DNA from 3 places in the Streptomyces sp. NPDC057249 genome. Region 2 is predicted to be linked to each of the others. Evidence: riboswitches for the same ligand, from Rfam matches in the RefSeq annotation. Region 2 holds a riboswitch; each other region holds the start of a gene.
The links. Region 2 has a riboswitch for cobalamin ahead of ACFUJY_RS18935 (ABC transporter substrate-binding protein). Riboswitches for the same ligand answer to the same signal wherever they lie in the genome.
Positions count from the first base shown of each region.

Region 1: linked by a shared signal. The riboswitch ahead of ACFUJY_RS07115 (ribonucleoside-diphosphate reductase subunit alpha) and the one ahead of ACFUJY_RS18935 (ABC transporter substrate-binding protein) in region 2 are both predicted to bind cobalamin.
Region 3: linked by a shared signal. The riboswitch ahead of ACFUJY_RS13100 (cobalamin biosynthesis protein) and the one ahead of ACFUJY_RS18935 (ABC transporter substrate-binding protein) in region 2 are both predicted to bind cobalamin.

Region 1 is NZ_JBHUXS010000003.1:127,754-134,333, reverse strand. It holds gene ACFUJY_RS07115 (ribonucleoside-diphosphate reductase subunit alpha) at 1-1,701, opposite strand, end outside; cobalamin riboswitch at 1,840-1,972, opposite strand; gene mctP (monocarboxylate uptake permease MctP) at 2,031-3,647, opposite strand; gene ACFUJY_RS07105 (DUF3311 domain-containing protein) at 3,644-3,898, opposite strand; gene ACFUJY_RS07100 (GntR family transcriptional regulator) at 4,140-4,910, opposite strand; gene ACFUJY_RS07095 (extracellular solute-binding protein) at 5,192-6,490, shown strand.
Region 2 is NZ_JBHUXS010000009.1:173,902-180,481, forward strand. It holds gene ACFUJY_RS18920 (PRC and DUF2382 domain-containing protein) at 1-378, shown strand, start outside; gene ACFUJY_RS18925 (ABC transporter ATP-binding protein) at 465-1,244, opposite strand; gene ACFUJY_RS18930 (FecCD family ABC transporter permease) at 1,241-2,329, opposite strand; gene ACFUJY_RS18935 (ABC transporter substrate-binding protein) at 2,326-3,354, opposite strand; cobalamin riboswitch at 3,416-3,603, opposite strand; gene ACFUJY_RS18940 (beta-ketoacyl-[acyl-carrier-protein] synthase family protein) at 3,636-4,859, opposite strand; gene ACFUJY_RS18945 (acyl carrier protein) at 4,856-5,098, opposite strand; gene ACFUJY_RS18950 (acyl-CoA dehydrogenase) at 5,342-6,580, opposite strand, start outside.
Region 3 is NZ_JBHUXS010000006.1:52,922-59,501, reverse strand. It holds gene ACFUJY_RS13105 (cobyric acid synthase) at 1-1,423, opposite strand, end outside; gene ACFUJY_RS13100 (cobalamin biosynthesis protein) at 1,420-2,424, opposite strand; cobalamin riboswitch at 2,547-2,676, opposite strand; gene ACFUJY_RS13095 (hypothetical protein) at 2,822-3,055, opposite strand; gene ACFUJY_RS13090 (anion permease) at 3,088-4,359, opposite strand; gene ACFUJY_RS13085 (class II aldolase/adducin family protein) at 4,501-5,178, shown strand; gene ACFUJY_RS13080 (alpha/beta hydrolase) at 5,296-6,423, shown strand.

The sequences.
Region 1 (6,580 bases), on a different contig from region 2:
CCAGGCGGGCAGCGGCCCCGACCGCTCCGCGAGGTCGCAGGACGCCTCGTAGGCGGCGAGCATGATGCGCTCCGCGATCCGGGTCGAGAGCGCCCGGGCCTCCGGGGAGTCGAAGGGCAGCCGGAGCTGGAAGAAGACGTCCTGGAGGCCCATGGCGCCCAGGCCGACCGGCCGCCAGCGGGCGTTGGACCGGCCGGCCTGCTCGGTCGGGTAGAAGTTGATGTCCACGACCCGGTCGAGGAAGGTCACCGCGGTGCGCACGGTGGCGTCCAGCCGCTCCCAGTCGATCGAGGAGCCCTTGACGAACGCGCCCAGGTTGACCGAGCCGAGGTTGCAGACGGCCGTCTCGCCGTCGTCGGTGACCTCCAGGATCTCGGTGCAGAGGTTCGAGGAGTGCACGACCCTGCCCGGCTCGGCGGTCTGGTTCGCCGTGCGGTTCGAGGCGTCCTTGAACGTCATCCAGCCCTGACCGGTCTGCGCCAGGGTGCGCATCATCCGGCCGTACAGCTCGCGGGCCGGCATGGTCCTGCGGGCCAGGCCCTTCGCCTCGGCCGCCCGGTACGCGGCGTCGAACGCGTCGCCCCACAGGTCGACGAGCTCCGGCACGTCCGCCGGGGAGAACAGCGACCAGGTGGAATCCGCGTCGACGCGGCGCATGAACTCGTCCGGAATCCAGTGCGCCAGGTTCAGGTTGTGCGTGCGCCGCTGGTCCTCGCCCGTGTTGTCGCGGAGCTCCAGGAACTCCTCGATGTCCGCGTGCCAGGTCTCCAGGTAGACCGCGGCGGCACCCTTGCGCCGGCCGCCCTGGTTCACGGCCGCGACGGAGGCGTCCAGCGTCTTGAGGAACGGCACGATGCCGTTGGAGTGCCCGTTGGTGCCCCGGATCAGGGAGCCCCGGGCGCGGACGCGGGAGTACGAGAGGCCGATGCCGCCCGCGTGCTTCGACAGGCGGGCCACCTGGTGGTAGCGGTCGTAGATCGAGTCCAGCTCGTCCAGCGGCGAGTCGAGCAGGTAGCAGGACGACATCTGCGGGTGGCGGGTGCCGGAGTTGAAGAGCGTCGGCGAGGACGGCAGGTAGTCCAGCCGGCTCATCAGCCCGTACAGCGCCGCGACCTCGTCCAGCGCCCGCTCGGAGGTGTCCTCGGCGAGCCCGGCGGCGACCCGGAGCATGAAGTGCTGGGGGGTCTCGATGACCTGGCGGGTGATCGGGTGGCGCAGCAGGTAGCGGCTGTGCAGGGTGCGCAGTCCGAAGTAGCCGAAGCGGTCGTCGGCCCCGTCCGCGAGGGACCGCTCGACCAGGGCGTCCAGGGCCGCCGCGTGCAGCGTGACGAACTCGGCGGTGCGGTCCGCGATCAGGCCCTCCCGGTGGCCCACGGCGACGGACGCGGAGAACGAGGTGGCGCCCTGGCCCGCGGCCTCGTCCGCGACGGACCGGGTGAGCAGGCGGGCGGCGAGCCGGGAGTACGCGGGGTCCTCGGAGATGAGGCCCGCCGCGGCCTCGGTGGCCAGTGAGCGCAGCTCCGCCTCGTCCGACCGGGCGTTGCGGCCGCGCAGGGCGGCGGCGGCGACGCGTCCGGGATCGGTGTCGGGCAGATCGGCGGTGAGGTCGGTCAGGGTCCGCAGCAGTGCGGTGCCCGGTCCGTCGCTCGCGGTCCCCGTTGATGCGGCCGCTGAAGCCGGATCGGCTGGCGCGATGGTCACGTGGTGCTCTCCCTCGCTCGGCTCTGGGCCGGCGGGGAGCGGGGCAGCCGGGCAGGAGCGGGCCCGGGCAGGGCGGCACTCCGTGCGGCGTCCACCGGCCCATCCACGAGGCCCGGACGTCTGGGCATCCGGTTCGGTCGAGCCGGATGCGCTGTCGGCAGGTCCTCGGACTCCACGGGTGCGCGAAAGCGCACCGGATACACCGTTGCGGGACAGTTCCGGATTCGCACCGGATTCCCCTGCGGCGACAGCGAGCATGAGCATACATGTGGGGGCCGCCCTGTCGGGCGGCCCCCACATGTTGTGTCGCGTGGTGGGAAAGTGTGCGGTCAGTGACCGCCCGGCGCCCCCGCCGTGGCCGGCGGCAGCTTCTCCTGGACACCCGGGTCGCCCGCGTCCGCGGTGTAGTCGCCCGGGGAGGTCTCGTCGATTCCGACGGGTGCCTTCACGGCGTTCAGGACGAAGGTGAGGACGACGACGACCACGACGTTCAGCACGAAGGCGGTCAGGCCGATGTAGCCGATCTCGCCGAGGCCGGGGATCTCCTTGGAGGACCCGCCGAAGTGCTTCTGCGTCGGGCTCGCGACCCCGTACGCGGCAGCCGTCCCGTAGATCATGCCGGCCGCCCAGCCGGCGATCAGCGCCCAGCGGTGGAACCACCGGGTGAACAGGCCACCGACCAGGGCCGGCATCGTCTGGAGAATCCAGATGCCGCCCAGCAGCTGGAAGTTGATCGCGACGGTCTTGTCCATGGTGAGGACGAAGGCGAGCGCGCCGACCTTGACCAGCAGCGAGACCAGCTTGGAGACCTTGGTCTCCTGCTCGGGCGTCGCGTCCGGCTTCAGGAAGTCCTTGTAGATGTTGCGCGTGAACAGGTTCGCCGCGGCGATGGACATGATCGCGGCCGGCACCAGGGCGCCGATGCCGATCGCGGCGAACGCCACCCCCGCGAACCAGTCGGGGAACATGTTCTCGAACAGCTGCGGGATGGCCAGCTGGCCGTTCTGCACCTTGACGCCGGCGGCGATCGCCATGAAGCCGAGCAGCGCGAGCAGGCCCAGCATCAGCGAGTACAGCGGCAGGATGGTGGTGTTGCGGCGGATCACCTCACGGCTGCGGCTGGAGAGCGTCGCCGTGATCGAGTGCGGGTACATGAACAGCGCGAGTGCGGACCCGAGCGCCAGGGTGGCATAACCCCAGTGGCCGGCCGCCGCCGGCGCGAGGCCGCCCGCGCCCGCTTGAGTGAACTTGTCCTGGGCGGAGGCGAAGATGTCGTCGAAGCCGCCCAGCTTGATCGGGATGTAGATGATCGCCACGGCGATGACCAGGTAGATCAGCCCGTCCTTGACGAACGCGATCAGCGCGGGCGCCCGCAGCCCCGAGGAGTACGTGTACGCGGCCAGCACCGCGAACGCGATCAGCAGCGGCAGGTCCTTGACGAACCAGTTGGTGTTCTCGCCGCCGCCGACGCCCATCACGTCCAGCACCGCCTGGATGCCGACGAGCTGGAGCGCGATGTACGGCATGGTGGCGAGGATGCCGGTGACCGCGACGGCCAGCGAAAGCCCCTTCGAGCCGAACCGGCCGCGGACGAAGTCCGAGGTGGTGACGTACCCGTGCTTGTGCGAGACCGACCACAGGCGCGGCAGGAAGGTGAAGATCAGCGGGTACACCAGGATGGTGTACGGCACCGCGAAGAAGCCGGACGCGCCGGCCGCGTAGATCGCCGCGGGCACGGCGACGAAGGTGTACGCGGTGTAGAGGTCGCCGCCGAGCAGGAACCAGGTGACCCAGGTGCCGAACGAGCGTCCGCCCAGGCCCCATTCGTCCAGGGTGGCCTCGTTCTCGGCCCTGCGCCAGCGAGCGGCCAGGAAGCCCATGACCGTGACGGCCAGGAAGAAGAAGATGAAGATGCCGAGCGCGACGCCGTTCACGCCGTCCTTCATGCCGACGCACCCCCCTTGCGGGCGCGCTGGTCACGCTGCCACAGCTTGTACGCGATCATCGTGAGCGCGGTGGAGATCAGCACCCAGAGCATCTGGTACCAGTAGAAGAACGGGATACCGATGAAGGTCGGGTCTATCTTCGAATAAGAACTCACCCAGAGCATCGCCACGAACGGCGCGATGAGGCACAGGGCGATGACCACCCGCAACGGTGTGACGGTGGGTGGCTTTCCTTCTGGTTCTTCCGCCATGGCGGCGACTCCGTCCCCTCGCTGATCACCTGTAATGCGCAGGAAATCTAGGCGAGAGATCCGGCCACCGTCACCCCCCGTCCGCATTGCGGTCCGGCAACGGTCGCCACGGACCGGCCGGATGGCCGGAATGGCGGCAATCGTCCGGGAGCTGGTCCAGGCCAAGCCGGCCCTCGGGAAGCGCCGAACGGCCCCCGGAGGCGGGACCGGGGGCCGTTCGGGGGTACGTGCGTACGGTGGGTCAGTCCAGCGGCCGCTTCAGGCGGGCCACGAACTTGTAGCGGTCGCCGCGGTAGACCGAGCGGACCCACTCGACCGGTTCGCCCTGCTCGTCCAGCGAGTGCCGGGAGAGCATCAGCATCGGCAGGCCCACGTCGGTACCGAGCAGCCCCGCCTCGCGCGGCGTGGCCAGGGAGGTCTCGATCGTCTCCTCGGCCTCGGCCAGCCGGACGTCGTACACCTCGGAAAGCGCGGTGTAGAGCGAGGTGTACTTGACCAGTGAACGGCGCAGCGCGGGAAAGCGCTTGGCCGAAAGGTGCGTGGTCTCGATGGCCATCGGCTCGCCGCTCGCCAGGCGCAGGCGCTCGATGCGCAGGACCCGGCCGCCGGCGCTGATGTCGAGCAGCCCGGCGAGGGTGTCGTCGGCGGTGACGTAGCCGATGTCCAGGAGCTGCGACGTCGGTTCGAGCCCCTGGGCGCGCATGTCCTCGGTGTACGAGGTGAGTTGCAGGGCCTGGGAGACCTTCGGCTTGGCGACGAAGGTGCCCTTGCCCTGGATGCGTTCCAGCCGGCCCTCGACGACCAGTTCCTGGAGCGCCTGGCGCACGGTGGTGCGCGAGGTGTCGAACTCGGCGGCCAGGGTCCGTTCCGGGGGGACCGGGGTGCCCGGCGGCATGGTGTCCGTCATGTCGAGGAGATGTCGCTTCAGCCGGTAGTACTTCGGTACGCGCGCGGTGCGCGTCCCGGCGCCCGCACCCGTCTCGTTCTCCGAACTGCCCCCGTCGGCGCCCATGGCCCGCCTTCCCGACTGCTGCGTTGCTGCCGTCACCGGCTCCTCCGTCTGTCGCGGCTCACATGGTGGCACGGTCCGGTCACGGCTCGTCGCCCTCCCTCAGGTGTCGGTCCTATAACGGACGCGAGTGCACTTCTTATACACCCTTGACACCCCTAAAGGTCTAGGCCAAGCTCCCGGTACTGGTCTAAACCATTAAAGACCAGGTCCCAGCCCCAGAGGTACTCGTCGACGTTTTCGCGCGGTGGGGAGGGGGTTGCAGCATCCCTGAGGAGGGTGGCGTGAAGCGCAAGCTCATCGCGGCGATCGGCGTCGCGGGCATGTTGGTTTCCATCGCGGCGTGTGGTTCGGACGACAAGACGTCCTCGAAGGACCCGAAGGACCGCAAGGAAGACCTGACTGTCTGGCTCATGGGCGAGGCCCAGTCGACCTGGCCCGAACTGGTCAAGGACGTCAACGCCCAGTTCAAGAAGAAGTACCCGAACGTCAACGTCAAGATCCAGTACCAGGGCTGGGCTGACAAGGTCAAGAAGCTCGACACCTCCCTCGGTGGCGACAAGTTCCCGGACGTTGTCGAACTCGGCAACACCGAGACCATGCAGTACATCCTCAACGGTGCGCTCGGCGAGATCGACCCCTCCAAGTACGAGAACTCGGACACCTGGATCAAGGGCCTGAAGGACACCTGCTCCTACGAGGGCAAGATCTACTGCGTTCCTTACTACGCCAGTGCCCGTCTGGCGGTCTACAACAAGGACATGCTGAAGGCCGGCACCGGCAGCGACGCCCTCCCGCAGAACGAGGACGAGTTCCTCAAGGCGATGGACAAGGTCCAGGCCGAGCTCGCGAAGAAGGACAAGCGCGCCTCGTCCCTGTACTACCCGGGCCGTTACTGGTACGCCGCCATGTCGTACGTCGCGGCCGAGGGCGGCCAGATCGCCAAGTACGACGAGGGCTCGAAGGAGTGGAAGGCCAGCCTCTCCACCCCCGAGGCGCAGAAGGGCATCCAGCACTTCGTCGACCTGGTCAAGAAGTACAACAAGGCCGACCAGACGAAGGACGAGCAGGACCACGCCAACGTCATGGCCAACGAGAAGGCCGCGGTCATCTACGGCCAGGCCTGGGAGGCCGGCAGCGTCACCACGGGTGAGAACGGCAACCCGAAGCTCGAGGGCAAGATCGCCACGGCCGGTATGCCCGGCCCGAACGGCAAGGCGCTCCCCTCCTTCATCGGCGGCTCCGACCTCGCCACCATCTCCAAGTCCAAGGTCCAGGACCTCGGCCAGGAGTGGATCTCCCTCTTCACCAACGCGAAGTCCATGGACGTCCTCGCGTCGAAGAACATCCTCCCGAACAACGAGAAGCAGCTTGAGCCGCTGAAGGCCAAGCCCGAGACGGCCGCCATCGCCAACGCGGTGCCGGACGCCTGGTTCACGCCGATCGCGCCGGGCTGGGCCTCCATCGAGAAGGAGGAGATTCTGGAGAACATGCTCCTGAAGATCCTCAAGGGCACGTCCGTCGCCGACGCCACCAAGAAGGCCGACAGCGAGATCGACGCACTGATCAACAAGAAGGCCTAAGTCTTCCGATCGCCAGGCGGGGGCCCGGCATTGCGCCGCGGCCCCCGCTCGCTTTAGCTCAAGAACGCCGTGTTATCCGGGGGCTGCCTC
Region 2 (6,580 bases):
GAGTACGAGAGCGGCAGGGCCCGCCTCCACAAGTACGTCGTCACCGAGAACGTCACGCGCAGCGTGCCGGTCTCGCACGAGGAGGTACGGGTGGTCCGTGAGCCGCTGCAGCCGGGCGACAGGACGACCGCGCGAGCGGGCGATCTGACGGAGCAGGACGTGGAGGTCACCCTGCACGCGGAACGCGCCACGATGCGCAAGGAGACCGTCCCGGTCGAGCGCGTCCGGATGGAAACCGAGAGGGTGACGGAGCAGAAGGAGGTCTCCGCCGAACTGCGCAAGGAGCAGATCGACTACGCGGACGGCACCACCAAGGGCGGCAAGGAGCCGGGAGGCAAGGACACCGGCGGCGACCTCGGCCGGGGACGCCACCGCTGACCGCTCGCCGGCATGCCGGCCGTACCGCACGACAGGCGAAGGGCGGACCCGCCCGGCGGGTCCGCCCTCTCGTGTGCCCGGGCCCCTCAGGGCAGGAAGCGCACCGAGGGCCGCCCCTGCGGGCCGTCCGGTGTCACGACGGACCGCACCCGGTAGACGTCCTCGATCAGCTGCTCGGTGACGACCTGCGCGGGGGTCCCGCCCGCGACCGCCCGTCCGCCGCTGAGCACCACGATCCGGTCGCAGAACATGGCGGCCAGGTTGAGGTCGTGCAGGGCGACGACGGCGGTCAGCGGGAGCGAGGCGACCAGGGAGAGCAGTTCGAGCTGGTGCTGGATGTCCAGGTGGTTGGTCGGTTCGTCCAGCAGGAGTTCGCGCGGCCGCTGGGCGAGCGCGCGGGCGATCTGGACGCGCTGGCGCTCCCCTCCGGAGAGGGTGTGCCAGGACTGGTCGCGCCGGCCGGTGAGCCCGGTCCGCTCCAGCGCCTCGTCCACCGCCGCCGCGTCCGCCTCCGTCGGCGCGGACCAGGCACGCCGGTGCGGGATGCGGCCCAGGCGTACGACGTCCAGGACGCTCAGCTCCTCCTGGGTGACGGCGTGCTGGTCGACGACCGCGACCCGCCGGGCCACGGCGCGGCGGCCGACGTCCGTGAGCGGTTCGCCGTCCAGCGTGACGACGCCCGCGTGCGGGGCGAGGACTCCGGCGAGGATGCGCAGCAGGGTGGACTTGCCGGAGCCGTTGGGGCCGATCAGGCCCACCGTCGTGCCCGGTTCCGGGGCCAGCGTCACACCGTCCAGCAGGAGGCGGCCGCCGGCCTCGCGGCTGACTCCGCCGGCCCGCAGGCCCTCCGCCGCCGTCCCGGTCACGCGGGCCGCCTGGTGCGGTAGAGGACGGCGACGAAGGCGGGCACGCCGATGAGGGCGGTGACGACGCCCACCGGGACCTCCTGCGGGTCGAGGACGGTCCGGGCGAGCGTGTCGACCCAGACCAGGAAGACGGCCCCGGCGAGGGCGGTGACCGGCAGCAGCCTGCGGTGGCCGGAGCCGGTGAGGGCACGGGCGGCGTGCGGGAGGACCAGCCCGACGAAGCCGATGGCCCCGGCCGAGCTGACGAGCGCGGCGGTCAGCAGCGCGGTGGTGCAGAGCAGGACGGTGCGGACGCGTGCGACGTTCACCCCGAGGGCGGCGGCGGCGTCCTGCCCGAAGGCGAAGGCGTCGAGCGTACGGGAGTGGCCGAGGCAGACCAGCAGGCTGACGGCGAGGACGGCGGAGCAGATCCACACATCGGTCCAGCCGACCCCGCCGAGCGAGCCGAGCAGCCAGAACAGCACGCCCCGGGTCTGCTCGGCGTCGGCGGCGGTCATGACGACGAACGAGGTCAGGGCCGAGAACAGCTGCATCGCGGCGACCCCGGACAGGACGACCCGGTCGGTGGAGCCGCCCAGGGTGTGGCTGAGCAGCATCACCAGCGCGAACGAGCAGAGCGCCCCGATGAACGCCCCGGCCGGCAGGGACACGGCTCCGCCGCCGACGCCGAGCACGACGACCAGGACCGCGCCGGTGGACGCGCCGGAGGAGACGCCGAGGACGAACGGGTCGGCGAGCGGGTTGCGCAGCAGGGACTGCATGACGGTCCCGCAGACCGCGAGGCCCGCCCCGCAGACGGCGGCGAGCAGGGTGCGCGGCATGCGCAGGTTCCAGATGATGCCGTCGCGGATCGGGCTGAGCCGGGCCTCACCGATGCCGAGGTGGGCGGCGACGGCGGACCAGACGTCCACGACGGAGATCCGGGCCGGTCCGATGGTGACGGCGACCGCGACGGACAGGGCGAGCAGCAGGAGGCCGCCGGTCCACAGGAGGCCGCCACGCAGACGGCGCAGGCGGGGGCGCGGAGGGCCGGTGGGGGCCGGCGTCCTGTCGGGCGGGGCGGTGAGCCGTTCGGTGGCCGTCATCCCGCGAGCCCGAACGCGCGCAGCCCGGCGGCCACCCGCTCCACGCCCTCGACCGTGCGGATGGTCGGGTTCATGGCCTGGCCGCTGAGCAGGACGTAACGCTTGTGGCGTACGGCGTCCATCTTCTTCGTGACGGGGTTGGACTCCAGGAAGGCGATCTTCCCGGCGGCGCTCTCGGCGGTCTGCGACGTGCGGGTGAGGTCGCCGATGACCAGCACGTCCGGGTTGCGGTCGGCGACGGTCTCCCAGTTCACCTGGGGCCATTCGTCGTGCGTGTCGTCGAAGACGTTCTTCAGGCCGAGCTCCCGGGTGATGATGCCCGGCGCCCCGCAGCACCCCGCCAGGTAGGGGGACTCGGAGTTGGCGAACCAGTAGAGGACGGAGGTGCCGGAGCCGTCGATGTCGTCGGCGGCCTTCCGGATGCGGGTGCGGAGCCGCTCGGTCAGCTTCTCGCCGCGCTCCGGCACGCCGAACACCCGGGCCAGGTCGCGCACCTCGGCGTAGACGCTGTCCATGGTGAGGGCGCCGGTACGGACGCCGTCGCCGTCCTTCGTGTTGTCCTTGGCCGTGCAGTCGGCGGGTGCGACGTAGGTGGGGACGCCCAGCTTCTCGAACTGCTCGCGCGGGGCGACACCGCCCTTGGCGAGGGTGGACTCGAAGTCGGCGGCGACGAAGTCGGGCTCCTGGTCGAGGACCTTCTCGGACGAGGGCCGGTTGTCGGCGATCCGCTTCACGCCCGCGTTGGCCTTCTCCAGGCCCTTCATCACCGGGTCGGTCCAGGTGGCGGTGGCGGCCATCCGGTCCTGGAGGCCGAGCGAGAGCAGGATCTCCGTGGTGCCCTGGTCGACGGAGACCGCGCGCCGGGGCGGGGCGTCCACGGTGACGGTGCGCCCGCAGTTCCTGAGCGTGACCGGGTAGCCGTCCGTCCGGCCGACGGCGTCGGCCTTTCCGGACGGGGGCCCTCCGCAGGCCGTCAGCAGCAGGAGGGCGACGGTGAGCAGAGCGGCGGCACGTATGGGCGGCACGGGGCATACCTCGGCGTCTCTGGGCCCATGCGCGGGGCCCGCTGTACGGTCCGCCGCCCGGTCCCGGGCGGCGGTCGCCAGCAGGTCTTCGGACTCGGGTTCGCTCGGACGGGACGCCTTCCCGGGAGACGCCGGGTCTCCCAGTGGCCGTGGCCCCGCCCGTCCCCCTCACCGCTGCGCGTCAGTTCCGGATTCGCACCGGATTCCCTGACTCCCACGAGGAGTTCGACTGGCTCCGGCACGCTACCACGGGCTTACGCGCAGCTCGGCGCCGCGTCCGGTCAGGGGCGCTGGAGGGCCACCACCGCGTTGTGCCCGCCGAAGCCGAAGGAGTGGCTGACGGCCCGGTGGACGGGCCGCACCAGCGGCACCTTGGTGACGCAGTCGATGTCGAACCCGGGCGCGGGGGCGTCCAGGTTCGCGACCGGCGGGACGACCCCGCGCTGGAGGGTGAGGATCGTCAGCCCCGCCTCGATCGCCCCGGCCGCGCCCATGCAGTGCCCGAGCACGCCCTTCGGGGCGGTGACGGGTGGCCGGTGCGGGTACACCCGGCTGATCAGCGCGGCCTCGGCGGCGTCGTTGCGTACGGTCGCGGTGCCGTGCGCGTTGACGTGCTCCACCTCGTCCGCCCGCCAGCCGGCGTCGCGCAGCGCGGCCTCCGCGGCGGCCCGGGCGACCCGCCCGTCGGGGTGCGGGCTGGTGGGGTGGTGGGCGTCCGTGGTGGCGCCGGTGCCGGCGAGCAGGGCCCGGGGTTCGGCGCCCCTGGCCTCCGCGTCGGCGGCGCGTTCCAGCACCATGACGGCGGCGCCCTCGCCCATGACGAGTCCGGCGCGGTCGGCGGCGAAGGGCCGGCTGAGCCGGGACAGGTCGCCGTCCGCGCGGGCGGCGGCCCCGGACCGGGCGAAGCCGGTCATGGCGATCGGGAAGACGGTCGACTCGGTCGCCCCCGCGACGGCCACGTCGCACTGCCCGGTCACCAGCAGGTCGCGGGCGACGGACAGCGCGGTGACGCCGGACGAACAGGCGGTGCAGGGGGCCAGGCTGGGGCCGGTGGCCCGCATCTCGATCGCGATCTCGGCGGCGGGCATGTTGGGGATGGTCAGCAGGACCCCGGCCGGCGAGGTCGCCTCCGGCCCCTTCCGCTCCAGGACCAGCGCCTGGTCGGTGAGGTGCGCGGAGCCCCCGCTGCTGGTGCCGACGACGACCGCGACCCGGCTGCCGTCCCACCCGGCCGGATCGAGACCGGCGTCGGCGACGGCCTCCCGGGCGGCCAGGACCGCGAACTTGACGTACCGGCCCATCCGGAAGGCCGTGCGGCGACCGATCTCGGCGTCCAGGTCGATGCCGTCGACCACGCAGGCGAAGTCGATCGCGCACCCGGCGAGCGCGGGGACGGTGCGGGCCGGGCTCACCGCGGCGCACACCCCGTCCCAGGTGGACTCGGTGTCGTTGCCGACCGGGGTGATCATGCCGAGACCGGTGACGGCGATGGCCGGTGTCCTCATCGGGCGACGCCCGCCGCCGCGTCGAGGTGCTCCGTGAGCTCGGCGAGGGTGGTCCCCCGGGTCAGGATGCCGGTGTCCAGTTCGACCCCGGTGGTCTCCCGCAGGACGACGGCGAACTCGGCGGCCGCGAGGGAGTCCATGTCCAGGCTGTCCATCGTGGAGTCCGGAAGGATCTCGGCCACGGGCACCCTGAAGGTACTGCTGAGTACGTCGGTGATGCGGGGGTGGATCGTGCTCATGGTCTTCCTTTCCTCATGCCCATCCGGGTGGGGCGTCCGGCGCCGGTGCGCACGGCCCCGACGCCGGAACAACTGAGCAGCGTCGCTCCGGTTACGCCTTGCGGCGAACCGATTCGCCAGAGCCGGGCCGGGACGCCGCGGACCACCGTGCGAACAGGGCGACGGTCGACCAGTAGGCGAGGAGGACGGCTCCCGCCCCGAGCCCCTGTACGGCCCGCGCCGCACGGCGCGCCCGCGTGCCCCTCATCGCCCCGCCCCGGCGTGCCAGTGGGCCTCCGGATCGTCGTACGCGTCGGTGTAGCCGGCGCCCGTGATCGGCCAGTCGGCGAGCATCTCGTCGGGGAAGGCGAAGGCGTCGGCGAGTTCCGGGAGGTGCGGGGCCACCGCGCCGATGAGCCGTTCGGTGTGGTCCGTCAGCGCCTCCGCCTGACCGGTGCTCAGGTATCCGGCCGCGAGGAGGTCGCCGCTGTCGCGCGCCACCCGGCCCAGGGCGAACAGCCGGGCCAGTTCACCGAGCCGGTCCCGGTCCGCGCCGGGGGGCAGTGCCTCGACCGCCTCCGCGTACGCCTCGGCCGCCTGCCGGCAGGCGTGCGCCTCGACCCCGCGCAGCGCGGGGCCCGCCGCGGCGTTCCACCGGCCCAGCGGGTCGCCGTGCGCCGCCAGGGCCGCCCGGGCCCCGGCGCGCGCGAACCACAGCTCTTCGGCGCGCCCCAGGAGCCGGACGAGGAACCGGAGGTCGGTCAGGTCGCCGTGGGACGGTGCGGCCGGCTCGTACGGCGTGCGGTCGGCGAGCAGGGCGGCGGCGGCCCTGGCGTGCACGGCGAGGTTGTCGCCCTCGGCGGTGATGGCTCCCTCGACGCCGGTGACGAGCGCGGCCATCCCGTTGTTCTCCAGGAGGCCCTGGGCGCCGCAGCGTTCCCGGGACTCCACGATCACGGCCCTGGCCTGCCAGGTGATCCAGCCCTTGGCGATGTCCACCAGCCGCTCGGCCGCCTCCCGCCCGGCCTCGGGCCCCGCCTCGGCCGCCTCCCAGCGGTCCAGGACGCGGCGGTGCAGCAGGCTCATGGCGAAGACCGTGGCCATGGCCTCGGCGAGCGGCCCGTGGTGGGTGCGGTACGCGAGCACCGGCAGCCGCGCGCCGCGCCCGGCGGAGACGTGGCGGTGGCCGCCGTACCGCACCGCGACGGCCAGTGTGGCGCGCGCCGAGCCGACGGCGCTGGCGCTCATGGAGATCCTGCCGGTGACGACGCGGGCGATGGAGGCGAGGAAGCGGCGCCGGCGGCCCTCGATGGCGCTGCGGAACACCCCGTCGCCGTCGATCCGCCCCTGCGGGCCCGTCAGCAGGGCCTCGCGCCCGACGAAGACGTGGTCGAACGAGGTCAGGCTGTGGTCGACGGGGCTGCCCATGCGTGCCGGGAGCCTGCGCACCCGTACACCGGGCAGCGGTCCGTCGGCGTCGGTGAGCGGGACCAGCAGCAGGAA
Region 3 (6,580 bases), on a different contig from region 2:
GGTCGAGCTGTTCCTCGCGCAGCGCGGCGAAGCAGGTGTCCGGGGCGGGCACGAAGCGGCGGCCCGCGATCCGGGCGACCTCGGTCAGGAACCGGCGGCGGAACGCGTCGCTCTCCAGCGAACCGTGCCAGTGCGTCCCCCACACCGCCCCGGACCGGCAGCCGTCCAGCGGAGTGCCCCGGCCGTCCGTCAGGAACGGTTCGCCGCCGCGCACATCGGCGACCCCGTGGTGGATCTCGTACCCCTCGACGGGCTCACCGAGCGCCTCGCCGGACGGCCGGGCGAGGGTCTTCTCGCGGTCGAAGCGGACCCGCACCGGCAGCAGCCCGAGCGCGTCGACCCGTCCGGCGCGCGACTCGACCTCGTCCTCGATGTGCTCGCCCAGGATCTGGTAGCCGCCGCAGATCCCGAGCACCGGCCGGCCCTCGGCGGCGCGCCGCCGCAGCGCGTCGGCGAGCCCGCGTTCGCGCAGCCAGGCGAGCGCCTTCACGGTGCCCCGGGTGCCCGGCACGATGACGAGGTCGGCGTCGGCCAGCTCCTCCGCCCGGTCCACGAACCGCACGACGACACCGGGTTCGGCGGCCAGCGCGTCCACATCGGTGAAGTTCGACATCAGCGGGACCGCGCACACGGCGACGCGCAGGACGTCCTCGCCGTGCGGCGGGGCGACCGCCGACTCGCGTACGGTCCCGCGCAGCGACACCCTGAGGCCGTCCTCCTCGTCGATGCCGAGCCCGTGCGCGAAGGGCAGCACCCCGTACGTGGGACGGCCCGTCAGACCGCGCAGCATGTCGAGCCCCGGCTCAAGCAGCGAGACGTCGCCCCGGAACTTGTTGACCAGGTACCCCGCGATCAGCTCCTGGTCCTCGGGCGCGAGCAGCGCGGTCGTCCCGAAGAACGAGGCGAAGACCCCGCCCCGGTCGATGTCCCCGACCACCACGACCGGGAAGCGCGCGGCGCGGGCGATGCCCATGTTCACGATGTCCGTGCGCCGCAGGTTGATCTCGGCGGGCGACCCCGCGCCCTCGCAGATCACCGCGTCGTACGTGCTCCGCAGCTGCTCCAGGCAGTCCGTGACGGTGGACAGCAGCCGTTCCTGCCGTCCGCCGTGGTAGCCGCGGGCGCTCATCTCGCCGACCGGCCGCCCCATCAGCACGACCTGGCTGGAGCGGTCGCCGCCGGGCTTGAGCAGCACCGGGTTCATCAGGGCGGTCGGCTCGACGCGGGCCGCCTGGGCCTGCATCGCCTGCGCCCGGCCGATCTCGGCGCCCTCCCGGGTGACGAAGGAGTTCAGCGACATGTTCTGCGCCTTGAACGGGGCGACCTTCACGCCCCGGCGCACCAGCCAGCGGCAGATGCCCGCCGTGACGACGCTCTTGCCCGCGTCCGACGTGGTTCCGGCGACCAGCAGTCCGCCGCTCATATCGCTCTCCGTCCAGAGGTACGAGGTCCTTGAGGTCCCCCGGTCCGTCCCGCGAACCGGCGTGCGACCGCTCCCGCGCCCAGCCGGGCGGCCACGCCGACGCCGAGGGCGAGCACGCCCACCCGGCGCGAGAGCCGCACGGCACGCTCGATGTCCCCGGTCTCCACGGCACGGCCCGCCGCCCCGTTGAGCACCGGCCGGTGTTCGACGCGCCCCCCGTACGCCAGGGTCCCGCCCAGCCGTACGCCGAGCGCCCCGGCGAACGCGGCCTCCACGGGCCCCGCGTTGGGGCTCGGGTGCTTCGCGGCGTCGGCCCGCCAGGCCCGTACCGCCTCCCGGGGACGGCCGCCGGAGGCCACCGCGAGCAGGGCGGTCAGCCGGGCGCCGGGCCAGCCCGCGAGGTCGTCGAGGCGGGCGGAGGCCCAGCCGTACCGCAGGTAGCGGGGCGACTTGTGGCCGACCATCGCGTCGAGCGTGTTGGCGGCGCGGAAGCCGACGAGCCCGGGGACGCCGGCGAGGGCGCCCCAGACGAGGGCGCCGACCACGGCGTCCGAGGTGTTCTCGGCGACGGACTCCACGACGGCGCGCGCGATCCGGGGGCCGTCCAGCGCCTGCGGGTCGCGCCCGCACAGGTGCGGCAGCCGCTCCCGGGCCAGCTCGACGTCGCCGGCGGCGAGTGCCGAGCCGATGGCCCGGGCCTCGCGTCCCAGCGACGTACCGCCGACGACGGACCAGGTGGCGGCGGCGGTCAGGGCCACCGAGGCGGCGGGACGGCGGCGCAGGGCACGGGCGGCGAGCGCGGCGCTCCCGGCGGCGCCCCCGGCGCAGATCAGGGTGTGCAGGGCGCCCCGGCCGCGGTGGTCGCGCCAGAGCCGGTCCTCGACGGCCGCGGCGGCCCGCCCGAAGGCGGCGACCGGGTGTCCCCTGCGGGGGTCACCGAGCAGCAGGTCGGCGATCAGGCCGGCGGTGGCGCCGTACGCGTAGATGCGATCGGCACGCACGGTTCAGCCGGCCGTACCCGAGGCCGCGGACAGATGAGGTGGGGAGAAGGTCGCACGGCAGCCGGGCATGGCGATATGTCCTCACTCAGGGTCCGCGCCCTGGTTCGACGTGACGGCGACGAGAGTCTCCTGGCTTCCGGATCGGCGGGTTCCCCGGTCTTCCAGCCCGCTCGCGCGGGCCGTGACGTGCGGTGGGGGACCGCTCCCCGGTGACAGTGGCGGGACCGCGCCGGATTCGCACCGGCTTCCTCTGCTGTCGCCGTAATGGCTCCGGCAGTCCACCACGCCCCGCGAACGCCCGTCAACTCGCCGTTGACCTGCGGCGGTGCGGTGTGGGCGGACGCACACCGGGCCGGACGCACCCGAGGTGCGTCCGGCCCGGGGGAGAGGTGGTGCGTCAGGCGACGATCAGATAGATGCCGTACGCGACCGCCGCCGCGCACAGCCCGAAGCAGACGTACGCGCCGGCGCGCGCCAGCAGGACCGACGAGCCCGCCGGACCGCCCTCGGCGGCCGGTTCCGGCTGCTTGGAGAGGCCGACGATGCCGAGCGTGAAGAGGCCCACCAGGGCGACGGTGGTGACGAGGGAGACGCCGAAGACGGTGCCCAGAGCTGCCCAGTCGATGTTCATACGGGGTGTCCTTACCGGAGTACCGGGGTCTGTCAGACCGTGGCGGGTCGGGCCGGATCGGCGGCGACGGGACCGGCGGGCGCCGGAATGGTGGCGGCGAGGTCGGCGGCCTGGGCCGCGGTGGGCGGCGGGCTCACGGCCGCGATGGCCTGGGTGACGACACCCGCGGGCTCGGCCGGGGCCGCGTCCTCGGTGCCGGGCGCGACATCGCCGTGGCCGACGGGCTTGCGGCGCGAGAGCAGCCAGATCGCCCCGGAGCCGGCGACCAGGAGGACCGCGACGACCACGACGCCCCAGGTGCCCTGCTTGGTCAGGAACTCGGCTCCCGCACCGACCAGACCGGCGGCCGGCAGGGTCAGGCCCCAGGCGACGAACATCCGGGTGGCGGTGGACCAGCGGACCACACCCCCGGCACGGCCGAGGCCCGCCCCCATCACGGCCCCGGAGCAGGACTGCGTGGTGGAGAGGGAGAAGCCGAGGTGCGAGGAGGCCAGGATGACGGTGGCCGCGCTGGTCTGGGCGGCGAAGCCCTGCGGGGGCTTCAGCTCGGTCAGGCCGCTGCCCATGGTGCGGATGATGCGCCAGCCGCCGAGGTACGTGCCGAGCGCGATGGCCAGGCCGGCGCTGACGATGACCCAGACCGGCGGGTTGGAGCCGGGGGAGAGGACGCCGCCGGTGACCAGGGCGAGGGTGATGATGCCCATGGTCTTCTGCGCGTCGTTGGTGCCGTGGGCGAGCGAGACGAGCCCGGCCGAGGCGATCTGCCCCGCCCGGTAGCCCTTGGCGGTCGCCTTCTCCTGGGCGTCGTTACGGATCTTCCCGCCGATGCGGTACGTGAGCCGGGTGGCCAGGAGCGCGGCCACACCGGCCACGAGCGGGGCGGCGACGGCGGGCAGCAGCACCTTGGTGACGACGGTGCCGCCGTTGACCGACGACCAGCCGGCGGACATCACCGCGGCGCCGATGAGGCCGCCGAACAGTGCGTGGGAGGAGCTGGACGGGAGCCCGACCAGCCAGGTCAGAAGATTCCACAGGATGGCGCCGACGAGCGCCGCGAAGATGACCTCGGTTCTGAGGCCGTCCTCGTTGACGATCCCGCCGGAGATCGTCTTGGCGACCTCCACGGACAGGAACGCGCCGACCAGATTGAGAACGGCGGACATCGCGACCGCCGTCTTGGGTTTGAGTGCGCCGGTCGAGATGGTCGTGGCCATCGCGTTGGCGGTGTCGTGGAAACCGTTCGTGAAATCGAACACTAGAGCTGTCACGATCACTATCGCGAGCAGCAGCGTGATGTGTTCCATTTACCCAGGCAATCGTTCGACGTCATTGGCACGTGGAACGTAGGCAACTTGAGTGAACAGAAGATGAACTGAGCAGGGCGCTGCGGTGACCCCCGGAGCGGTGGCCGGGCGGCGCGGGGCGGGGCCGGAAAGGATCTTCGTATGAGTGACCGAGAGCACGTGGCGATCGCCCGGGGATGGGAGGCGGTCGTCGCCGCGGCGCGCCGCACGGCGGCCGAGGGACTGGTCGTCGGAACCTCCGGGAACGTGTCGCTCCGGGTCGGCGACACGGTGCTGGTCACCCCCAGCGGAGTGCCGTACGACCGACTGGGCCCCGAAGACCTGACCGGCGTCGATCCGGAAGGCAACCAGACCTTCGGGACACTCGCCCCCACCAGCGAACTCCCCCTTCACCTCGCCGTCTACCGGAACACCGACGCGCGGGCCGTCGTGCACACCCACGCGGTCCACGCCACGGCCGTCTCCACCCTCGTCGCGGAGGTCCCCCCGGTCCATTACGCCGCCGCGACGCTCGGCGGCACGGTCCGCGTCGCCCCCTACGCCCGGTACGGCACCCCCGAACTGGCCGCGAACATGCTCACCGCCCTCCGCGACCGCACCGGCTGCCTCCTCGCCAACCACGGGACCGTCACCTACGGCGCCACCCTCGACGAGGCGTACGACCGCACCGCCCAGCTCGAATGGCTCTGCCACGTCTGGCTCACCGCGAGCGCCGTACCCGGCCGCACCCCGGCCCTGCTGTCCGAGGGCCAGCTCGGCGAGGTCCTGGAGGCGCTGAAGGGGTACGGGCAGCGCCCGGAAGGCACCGGAGGCCGCTGAAGGGGGACGGGCGGCGGCGCCGGGACACGCCGAAGGGGCGCGGGCGGCCGGCGCCGAGGCGGCACCGGACGGCCCTGCCCACTGGCATTGCGCCGCCCGGGACCCGACACTGTGGGGGTGCGCCCGGTTACCGCGACGGCAGCGGCCGTCACCACACTCATCGGCGCCGGTGCGGCAGCGGTCGCGGCCGGCCGGTTCGCGGGCGACGTCGCCCTCAGGACGCCGCCCGGACGACCGCTCCCCGCCGACCGCGAACTCACCGTCCACGCGACGGCCGCCGGGCAGATCACCCTGACCCGGTCCCTCACCTCGCTGCGCCCCGGCACGTACGGGCTGACCGGCAAGGACGTCCACGCCGTCGTCGGCCCCGTGCTCGACCGCGCCCACCAGGCCGCCGACACCGTCGTGCGCCGGCTGGAACGCGTCGACCACGGCGTCCTGGCCCCCGGCGACAAGGTCCGGCTCACGCCCCAGGTGTACAGCGGCGACCCCGGCAGCGCGCTCGGCCTGGCCTTCCGGGAGGTGCGCATCCCCGGCGAGCTGGGCGAGCTGCCCGCCTGGTACGTCCCGGCCCCCCGCCGGATCTGGGTCATCACCGTGCACGGCATCGGCGCCACCCGCGAGCACCCGCTCAACGTCCTGGACTTCCTGCACGGCCGGCAGCTGCCCGTGCTCGACCTCGCCTACCGGGGCGACCCGGACGCCCCCCGCTCCCCGGACGGGCTCGGCCACCTCGGCGAGTCCGAGTGGCGCGACCTGGACGCGGCGATCCGCTTCGCCGTCCGCAACGGCGCCGAGCAGGTCATCCTGTACGGCTGGTCCACCGGCGCGTCCATGGCGCTGCACGCCTGCGCGGGCTCCGCGCTCCGCGACCGGATCTCCGGCCTCGTCCTCGACTCGCCGGTGCTGGACTGGACCGACACCCTGCGCGGCCTCGCCGCCGCACGCGGGGTCCCCGGCGCGCTGCTGCCGCTGGCCGTGCGCGCCGCCCAGGGGCAGACCGGACTCCACGGCACCGGGCTCCTGGACACCTCGGTCCCGGTGACCCTGCACGTGCCCACGCTCGTCTTCCACGGCCCCGACGACACCCTGGCCCCCTGGACCCACTCCCGCCGGCTCGCCGCCGCCCGCCCCGACCTCGTCTCCCTGCACACCGTGGACCGCGCTCCGCATGCGGCGATGTGGAACGCCGACCCGGCCCACTACGAGGAGACCCTGCGCCGCTTCCTCACGCCCCTGATGTGAGGTGATGCACCGGTTCGGCCGATTGGTCCCGGCCGGTGCGCGGGCCCGTCAACGCCGGTGACCCGGGTTCCGTTTGGGCTTTCGGGCCGTCAGGGGCAAGACTGCTCCCGTGACGTCCCGTACCCCGCGCGACTCCAGGCTGCGTCTTGTCCGCCCG